2 regions of the Pseudovibrio sp. FO-BEG1 genome follow, and region 2 is predicted to be linked to the other one. Evidence: riboswitches for the same ligand, from Rfam matches in the RefSeq annotation. Region 2 holds a riboswitch; the other holds the start of a gene.
The links. Region 2 has a riboswitch for cobalamin ahead of PSE_RS21095 (energy-coupling factor ABC transporter permease). Riboswitches for the same ligand answer to the same signal wherever they lie in the genome.
Positions count from the first base shown of each region.

Region 1: linked by a shared signal. The riboswitch ahead of cobU (bifunctional adenosylcobinamide kinase/adenosylcobinamide-phosphate guanylyltransferase) and the one ahead of PSE_RS21095 (energy-coupling factor ABC transporter permease) in region 2 are both predicted to bind cobalamin.

Region 1 covers NC_016642.1:3,812,990-3,817,705, reverse strand. The annotation lists gene PSE_RS17070 (cysteine synthase A) at 1-124, opposite strand, end outside; gene PSE_RS17065 (hypothetical protein) at 372-1,061, opposite strand; gene PSE_RS27395 (hypothetical protein) at 1,520-1,669, opposite strand; tRNA gene PSE_RS17060 (tRNA-Asn) at 1,772-1,846, opposite strand; cobalamin riboswitch at 2,095-2,315, shown strand; gene cobU (bifunctional adenosylcobinamide kinase/adenosylcobinamide-phosphate guanylyltransferase) at 2,451-3,011, shown strand; gene cobW (cobalamin biosynthesis protein CobW) at 3,008-4,180, shown strand; gene cobN (cobaltochelatase subunit CobN) at 4,180-4,716, shown strand, end outside.
Region 2 covers NC_016642.1:4,686,621-4,691,336, reverse strand. The annotation lists gene PSE_RS21105 (EAL domain-containing protein) at 1-825, opposite strand, end outside; gene PSE_RS21100 (hypothetical protein) at 1,251-2,066, shown strand; cobalamin riboswitch at 2,423-2,634, shown strand; gene PSE_RS21095 (energy-coupling factor ABC transporter permease) at 2,669-3,334, shown strand; gene ettA (energy-dependent translational throttle protein EttA) at 3,558-4,716, shown strand, end outside.

The DNA.
Region 1 (4,716 bases), 870 kb from region 2:
ACTGGCCCGGGTTCATGAACTCAGCTTTGCCGAGGATTTCACAGCCGGTACGCTCAGAAGGGCCTTTGAGGCGAATGAGGGGGGTGTTGCCGATAGCTTCGATGGCAGAGGCGCGCGTGTCCATAGTGTCTCTCAAATAACTCGTATCAGGATAAATTTCAGAATGCGGGTATTCGACCCCTTTTGAGACCACGCTACTGTGCTGGCCCGGCAAGAACAAGAAATGGGCTGCCAAAGGGTGCGTTAGACTAGGATATTATTCTCTTCGGATTTCCGTAGGAGAATAAAATTGCTCACGGGGTGTGTGCGGTTCGAATGTGCGCGCTAAATGCGATTTGAGAGAGTATCGATTTGCGCGCAGCTGGTTCCTGTCAGGATCTGCTTTCCAGCCAAGAGATGGCGTCTTTGGTGGCCTTCCAGAGGATTTCACCATTCTCTCCTGCGCGGAGCATGAAAGAATTATGAACTTCCTCTGGAACAGGCTGCACCTCCAGCAGGTTCACCTGCGTATCCAACGCTGGGGCAAAAGCTTCCTTGCGGGTGACCACAAAGCGCTCATCCGTTGGTACGCGGGACTGGTCCTTCTTCAGAGCAGCCGACTGCATGGCTTTGCTGTGGCTGTCTGGCTGCATCACGGTCACCGCAATGGCCCTGCCATCTGGCAGGAGATGGGTTTCGTTCTGCTGGACTTCGGAGTTGTAAATGACTTCGCCGTGCTGATCGATCAGCTCGACCCATAGGGTTTTGCGGCCCTGAATTTCGACTTCACCTACCCAGATGGACAGATCGCTTTCCAGCGGGTCTGCATAAGGGGCTTTGGGTGGTGGGGCGACGGTGACGGCGAGGTAGTCCTCTGGCATGGCGTAGGTGTTGCCGTCCGCGGACTTATCAATAAGCTGCGGGCCGGAAGGTGTGACCGGATCCGTTGCAGGAGGTGTTTCTGCCAGAGCAGGCGCGGCCAGCGTGAGCGGCGCAGCGAGACAGGCGGCAAGAAGACCAGATTTTGCGAAGCGAAAATTCAAGACGTGCGACAGACCGCACAGCGGAAACAGACTACTCATTGATGGCTCCCTGACTTTCACGCAGCAACTTTCCCAGAGGGGGCGCCTTATTGTGTGCAATAACACAGTCATCACGAAGTAGTGACTATGATAAATTGCACCAGATACATTAGAGGTATACGTATTTACTTAGAGTATCTATGCCATAATAATTGTATATAAATTATGTTTCGCGTATTTATACTTTCAGCTTATTTAATTGCTATTGTATAAAATTTTCATTGTGTTGATTTGCTATATGAAATGGAGAGAACTGTGATGGATGTCTCAGTTTCTCTCATTGGCAAAAAAATCACTTATTTTTTCAAGTGGCTTAAGTTTTTGAAACAACAGCGCTTCATTTCTGCCCCTTTTGTGTGGGGTGCGCCTGCCTGTAGTGCGGCGTTTTAAGTGCTGCGTGATATGCACAGCTCTCCCAGCTTATGAACTCCCCGATAATTTGGGGAGGCGTTGCTTGGCTAGTTGGTTGCCATATGCAGGATCAGGGTGAGTTTTGCGGCGAAATGGAGTGCCTCCGCTTTTGTGCGGAAGAGAGTTCTACCCAGATGGACTCCGTTTCTTCGGCCTGCGGCACTTGCCAGTGCTGCGGTTTCGCTGCGCGTGAACATGGTTTTCTACCCACTGTTTTTATTATTGTAGGGTTAGACGCGCGCGCACGAATTCTGTGAGATGAAACACTGATTTAAAGGGGAGGGGAAATTCAAAAAGGATGGCTCCCCGGGCCGGATTCGAACCAGCGACCAAGCGGTTAACAGCCGCTTGCTCTACCACTGAGCTACCGGGGATCATGACACCCTTGCGAGTTTGCCTCGCCGTTTGCGTGAGGAGGCTTTTACAGAGGCATGGTGTGTTTGCCAAGTCGTTTTTTAGGAATTTTTCGATTTGTGGACAGTTTCTCGTTTTTTTTATTGAGATATCCAAGGGGGTTAGCCAGAAATCTCCAAAAACCGCGGATTTTGCGGGTTTGATTTTCCGGTGATGTTGGAATCCTCACAAAGACAATTGACAGGGGAGCTGATTGCGCCCCACACTTAAGCCCAGAACTCCAGTTTCTTTTCGTCTGTGCCGAGGCTCCAGGCGGAAGGATTAAACGGGAATGCGGTTCCATATATATGGAAGTAAGCCGCAGCTGCCCCCGCAACTGTGAGCGGCGAGATCATTGCGATAATCCCACTGGCCTTTCTTAAGGCTGGGAAGGGGCTGTGATCGACAGAGCCGCAAGCCAGGAGACCGGCTGGAGATATGATTTGACATAGGACTGCTGTCGGGTGGACGGCGAGAGGTGCTCATGACACATATTTCCCTGTCTCCGTGTGAGACAGCTGCTGTACTTTCATATTCTTTGAGTGAAGCTTCGGCTTCCATGCGCTTGCTGATCAGCTAATTCAGATGGCTGAACAGAGCGGCGACCTTTGCGTTCGCCATTGTCTCGTAACGGGCGGTGCTCGTTCCGGGAAAAGCGTATATGCGGAAAAACTGGTTTTAAGCAGCGGGCGACGCCCGACTTATATTGCGACAGGCCAGGCCTTTGATGGTGAAATGGAGGAACGTATCGCGCATCATAAGATGCAGCGAGGCGACCTTTGGGACACTGTTGAGGAGCCGCTGGAGCTTGTGCGCGTGCTGAAAGAGCATGCCCATGCGGAGTGCGCCATCCTCGTTGATTGCCTAACGCTTTGGCTTTCCAACCTTATGCATGCCCAGCGGGACTGGAGCGTTGAGCTTGAGCAGCTGCGTGCTGTGCTCTCCGATCTGCCATGCCCCGTTGTGTTTGTTGGCAATGAGGTGGGCATGGGCATTGTGCCTGAAAACGCCATGGCCCGCGCCTTTCGTGATGAGGCCGGGCGCCTCAACCAGCGTATCGCTGAGTTTTGCCACTACGTGATGTTTGTTGCTGCCGGTCAACCGTTGCAGCTGAAGCCTGCTGTTTTTCCGGAGATTTCCCTATGACTGTTTCTTTTGCTGCCCCTTCTAAAAAAATTCCTGCTGTCATTATCACTGGTTTTCTGGGTGCCGGAAAAACCACATTGGTCCGCAGTCTTTTGATGAAAGCGCAGGACAAGCGCATTGCGCTCATCGTCAACGAGTTTGGCGAGATGGGCTTTGATGGATCGCTGGTCAATGGTTGTGCTGATCCGGATTGTTCAGCTGAGGAAGTGGTGGAGCTGGCCAATGGCTGCATCTGCTGTACGGTGGCGGATGATTTTCTGCCAACCATGGAAATGCTTCTGGAGCGGGAGCAAGTACCGGATGTGATCGTGATTGAGACCTCTGGTCTGGCTTTGCCGCAGCCTTTGGTGCGGGCATTTAATTGGCCTTCCGTGAAACCGCGCGTCACCGTCGATAGTGTGGTGACTGTGGTGGATGCGCCAGCAGTTGCTGCTGGCAAGGTAGCCTCTGATGAAGAGGCGGTTGCGGCGCAGCGTGCTGCAGATGAGGCGCTGGACCATGAAAGCCCGGTAGAAGAGCTGTTTGCTGACCAGCTGACCTGCGCCGACCTTGTTGTGCTTTCCAAAGCAGATCTTTTGACTGATGAAGAGCTTGCTGCGGTGAAGGCAACCATCAATGGCCGTTTGCGCGATGGGGTTGAGATTGTGGCTACCTCTCATGGTGAGCTGGCACTGGATGTTCTGCTGGGCCGGGATGCCGGGGCAGAGGATGATATGGACTTGCGTCTTTCTCATCATGAAGCGCAGCATGCTCACGACCACGACCACGACCACGACCACGACCACGACCACGACCACGACCACGACCACGACCACGACCACGACCACGACCACGACCACGACCACGACCACCACCATCATCATCACGATCATTCCCATGATGACTTTGAGAGTTTTGTGCTGCCAACCCGCCGGTTTGCCTCCATTGAGGAGGTGAAAGCTCAGGTGGAGGCGGCCATGAAGGTTTCCGGCGTGCTGCGGATTAAAGGCAGTGTGGTGGTGGAAGGCAAAGTGGCGCCGGTGCTGGTGCAGGCGGTTGGCCCACGTGTGGAAGCCTGGTTTGCGGCTGGCAGTGAAAGCCATTCCAAGCTGGTTGTGATTGGTCTTGCAGGATTGGACAAGCATAGCGTGAATGCTGCGCTGAGTGAATTTGAGTTGGTTTCTGCCTGATGCACGTACTTGTCGGGCAATCACGCCGATTGGATGATGGAGAAGAGGCTGTCGATCTGGGGCAGACGCCTGCGGATGTTGTGTTTTTAAGCGCAGCGGACACAGAGCTTGCTGGCCTTGCGGCCGCCCATGCCCAGCATGAGGGCTACTCCCTGCGGCTTGCCAGTTTTCTGGCGCTGTCCCATCCGTACTCTGTTGACCTTTATATTGAGCAGTGCATTCAAGCCTCCAAGCTTGTGGTCGTGCGCCTGTTGGGCGGCGTTGAATACTGGCGCTACGGCGTTGAACGGCTGGAAGCGGTCGCCCGTGCTGAAGGTGTGAAGCTGGTTCTGCTGCCGGGGGATGATAAGTGGGATGAGGAGCTTGCAAAGCGTTCCACCGTACCGCTGGAAACTGCGCAGATGTTGTGGCGCTATCTGATTGAGGGTGGTGCTGAGAACCTTTCCGGTGCCTTGCTTTATGCGGCGCGGATTGCTGAGCTACCAGTTGAAACACCTTCTGAGCCTATGGCGTTGCCGCGGGCCGGGCTGATGTTG
Region 2 (4,716 bases):
AAAGAGAACACCCAAGGTAACAGAGATGCCCGCAGCGACCAGAACGTTGTAGATCGCAGCGCCCAGCTCACCAGAGTAAATGCTTGTGTTGCCAACTGAAAAACCAATGCCACCGACAGCCATGAGAGCTGCACCAGCTTTGATCTGCAGCACGTTGTAGTTTTGTGTATTGCGCAGGATGTACTCAGGCAGGGCAGGCGAGTTCTTGATGCCGGTGACGAAAATACCGGAGAATGCCACAAAGGTTGCCAGTAGGGTGACGACAGTCCCTCCGCCGATCTGCTCAAAACCTACTGAAAGAACAGTGCCTTGGCTGATTGGATGTAACAGCAGCCCTTGTACACCTTTCAAGTAAGCCGGGTAGATAACAGTACCAACTGTGAGTGCAAGGATGATGGTTGCGCGGAGTGTGAGCTGATGTGACAGGGGCAAGTATGCGATCACTGCAATCATAGCGGCCATTGCGGCGTGGATTGCGGCTGCATGGACCTCGCTCTGAGGGATGAACTCGACCTCTGACTGCCAAAGGGTCAGCTGCGCTGTGACATCCGGCAGGTTCAGAGTGGTGTCAATCAACAAGCATGCAGCAGAGCTGATTACGATCAGAAGCAATGCGCGGTTGAAGAAGCGGGACGCCCGCATACGTTCCTGAATGAACAGGCTGGAATACACGACAAGTATTCCAAGAACACCAAGCGCAAATAATCCCACGGACAAAATGGTCCATAGGTTCTGCTGCTGTGTCAGGAGTTCTGCCTGATTTAACGAGCCTTGAAGGCTGGTGTTCGCTGGATCAAAAATTGACGCATACGAAGACACCGACATGAAGTGTAACGATAAACCAATCAGCGTAAGTAAGAGCAATACTGGAAGTAAAAGGGCTCGGAAATGCATTTGGGTACCCCAAGAAATTCTTGGGCATAATTGTTTGAAATTGTTGCGCATTTATTAAGAATTCTAGGGAGTTGAGGGTTTCATCCTAAAAAGTATCGAAAAGAGAGGCGTATATGACGTTTATCTGACGCTTTCAAAGCAAATTGATGAAAATTGTAAGTAAAAGTTTCGGTGATTGAAATTACTTATATACGTGAATACTCGTATTTGTCTTCAAGTTGAGAGAAAAGAGATTCCGCCCGTCAATCATGATTCTCTTCTCTTTTCACAACTGCATTTAGTTCATTTTTTATGGGCAATTGATGTGCATTGTAGGTCTCCATCTTGCTTGAACAGCTTCTGGGTGATCTTGAGCGATGCAGTGGTCCAGCTTGTTTTTATACTCCGCAGTTTCAGTCATGCAGCCAACCGGTGGTGAGCGGGATAATATCCTGCCAAGCTGGAGTTCCACCTCAGCACGTCACGGGATTATCGAGAGCATTGAGCGCATGGGGCGGACGGAAAGCCCGGAGTTTGTGGCACTGGAAGACCGAGTTGCCGTGCTTGTGGGCGATGGTGCATTGTGGAGCGCCGCTGTACAGAGCGCTGACAATAAAGTCGTGCCACCCAATGCTGACGGAGATCTTGGCAGTTTCGCTGACTACAGCGAAAGCGTGCGAGCTCATTTGTCTCTCAATGGGCCGAAAGCAGTTGGTGCCAAGTATCGGGAGTTCGCCTATCAGCCTTTGAAGGAACTGGTGGGTTTCCTGAAAGAACATCACTTTGAAATCTGGGTGCTGAGCTTTGGTGATCATGAAGTGGATCGCACCATGGTGGAGCTGAACTATGGTTTGCCACGTTTCAGGGTTATTGAAGTGTCAGCGACTTCTAGTGAAACCCCGTCTTTGGAGTTGGCGCGTGCGATCTGGGATCGGATTGGCGCAGCCCCCACAGTCTTTCTGGGCCGTACACAGACAGATCTGGGGCTATTGCAGCTGGCAGGGAAAGGCGTGGGCACTTTGAAAATTCAGATTGCGTCTGGCCAGAGTGGGGTACAAGAAGCCTCCGGCACAACTCCAGATAAGGTCTCCGGAAAGGTTGATTCTTGGAGCTTTGTGATTTCACCAGAGAGACATTGGCTCAGGAAGTTTTCGTGGCAGGCTCCCTCCGTGACCAGCCTGAGTAAGAATTAGTAGAAAATACTGAGACTTTCGTTGAGGTCTCTCAGAGATATATTTGAGTTGTTCTAGTTTTAATCGATTGAAGGACTGACTAGTTTTGCAACAATGAATAATATCTGCTGTTTCAGAAGTAATTTTATTTATTTTGATGAAGATCAATGAAGGGATGGAGCACTCTGATATCTCTAAATGCAGCTTCGGCTGGCACTCGGATGGGGGAGTGTCAACTTTCTTAAAGGCGTGTACCACCGGGTACACGCCTCTTTTTTTGCCTGCAGCTTGCAGTGGCTTCTTCTGAGTAAAAATCTCAGGAGTTGAGCGTTTTCCCAACCTCCTCTTATTTCTAGTTGTGTCTTCTCCTGGAATTTACGATATTCCGGCTGTTGGGTTCTATAGAAGCCAAGCTTCTTGGATGAAAAGGGAATGCGGTAGGGATGACCAAAGATGGGCCCGAGCCGCAGCTGCCCCCGCAACTGTTACGTGGTGCGTTCCTCATAAAAGCCACTGGAGATGATCTCTGGGAAGGCGAGTGATGCAAAAGCCATGAGCCAGGAAACCTGCCCGACACAACATAAACTCAAACCGCACGGTGGGTGCGAAGAGGAGCATATTAAATGCATATTGAACCGGGTTACGTTTCTGCGGCCAAGGTTATCGCTGCCAATGCAGGTGCCGTCGGCGTTTTTGTTTGGGGCTGCAAAGAGCAGATCTCTGAATTTCTGAAAGAGCCGCTTACTCCGCTGAAAACACTTTTGGCTGCTGGTTTCTTCTCCATTTTCATGCAGAGTTTCCATATGTCTGTCGGGCCATCCGAGCTTCATTTTATTGGGGCGATGGCGATGTATCTGACACTCGGCTTTACGCCTGTTCTGCTAGGGTTTGCGATCGGCCTGTTGTTTCAGGCACTCGCTTTTGATCCGCAGGACATGTACCACCTCGGCGTGAACAGCCTGTCTTTGATGCTGCCGCTGATTTCCGTTCATTATCTGGGCGGTAAGCAGCTGTTTGACAAAGACCTGACCAAACGTCTGAGCTTTGCTCAGATCCTGAAGCTGGATGCTATGTACTATGCTGGTGTGACTGGTATGGTTGGCTTCTGGCTGATGATTGGCGAAGTGGCAACACCGTTTACGGCGTGGGCGCAGTTTGCCTTGTCTTATCTGGCAATTGTTGTCTTTGAGCCTATTGTGACCTTCCTTGCTGTGAAGGGCCTGAAGGCCATTGAAGACAATGCCGTGGTTCGGAATCTTACCGTGGTTCCGCAGCTGAAGATGGGTTAAGTTTCTACGAGTTTACTTTTAGCAGGGGCAGCGGTTTTTACTTGCTGCCCTTTTTCTTGCTTTCGCGAAGCTGGCGGCTTTGCAAAAATCCTGATTTTGGAAGAAAAAAGCGGCGGATTTGATCTTCGCTGAAGTGTTATGGATTGCCCCGTGGCGCAGCTTCCACTATGAGTGCTTCCCAGAGAATTCTTAGTTTACACAGATCAGGAGATGCAGGCAGTCCATGGCGCGCCAGTTCATCTATCACATGCACGGGGTCTCCAAGGCCTACGGTGCTAAAAAAGTACTCGACAACATTCACCTGTCTTTCTACCCGGATGCGAAAATCGGTATCCTTGGTCCTAACGGTGCAGGTAAGTCCACTCTTTTGAAGATCATGGCTGGTCTGGATAAAGAGTACACCGGTGAAGCATGGGCTGCTGAAGGTGCCAAGGTTGGTTACCTGCCGCAGGAACCACATCTGGACCCGGACAAGACCGTCTTTGAAAACGTGATGGAAGGCGTTGCGCACAAGCAGGCAAAGCTGGACCGTTACAATGAGCTGATGATGAACTACTCGGATGAGACTGCCGAGGAAGGTGCTCAGCTTCAGGACGAGATCGACGCTCAGGATCTGTGGAACCTGGAAAGCCAGGTTGAGATGGCAATGGAAGCGCTGCGCTGCCCTCCATCCGATAGCCCTGTGACTAACCTTTCCGGTGGTGAGCGCCGCCGCGTTGCGCTTTGTAAGCTTCTGCTTTCCGAGCCAGATCTGCTGTTGCTTGACGAACCAACCAACCACCTGGACGCTGAAACCGTTCACTGGCTGGAGCGCCACCTGCGCGAGTTCAAGGGTTCAGTTCTGATCATCACCCACGATCGCTACTTCCTCGATAATGTGACTGGCTGGATTCTGGAGCTCGACCGCGGTCAGGGCATCCCTTACGAAGGCAACTACACCACATACCTTGAGAAAAAGACCAAGCGTATGGAGCAGGAAGGCCGTGAGAACATGGCTCGCTCTCGTGCGATCAAGCGCGAAAAAGAGTGGATGGGTATGTCTCCGAAAGGCCGCCAGACCAAGTCTAAAGCCCGTATTAAGGCTTATGACGACCTGCTGGCTGCTCAGGAAGAGCGTATGCCTACCATCGAGCAGATCATGATCCCGGTTGGTGAGCGTCTTGGTAACAACGTGATCGACGTTGAGAATGTCTCCAAGGGCTTTGGTGATCGCTTGCTGATTGACGATCTGTCCTTCAAGCTGCCACGCGGTGGTATTGTTGGTGTGATCGGTCCAAACGGTGCTGGTAAATCAACCCTCTTCAAGCTGCTGACCGGTCAGGAAACTCCTGACAGTGGTAAGGTTGAGCTTGGTGAGCGCGTGCATCTTGGCTATGTAGATC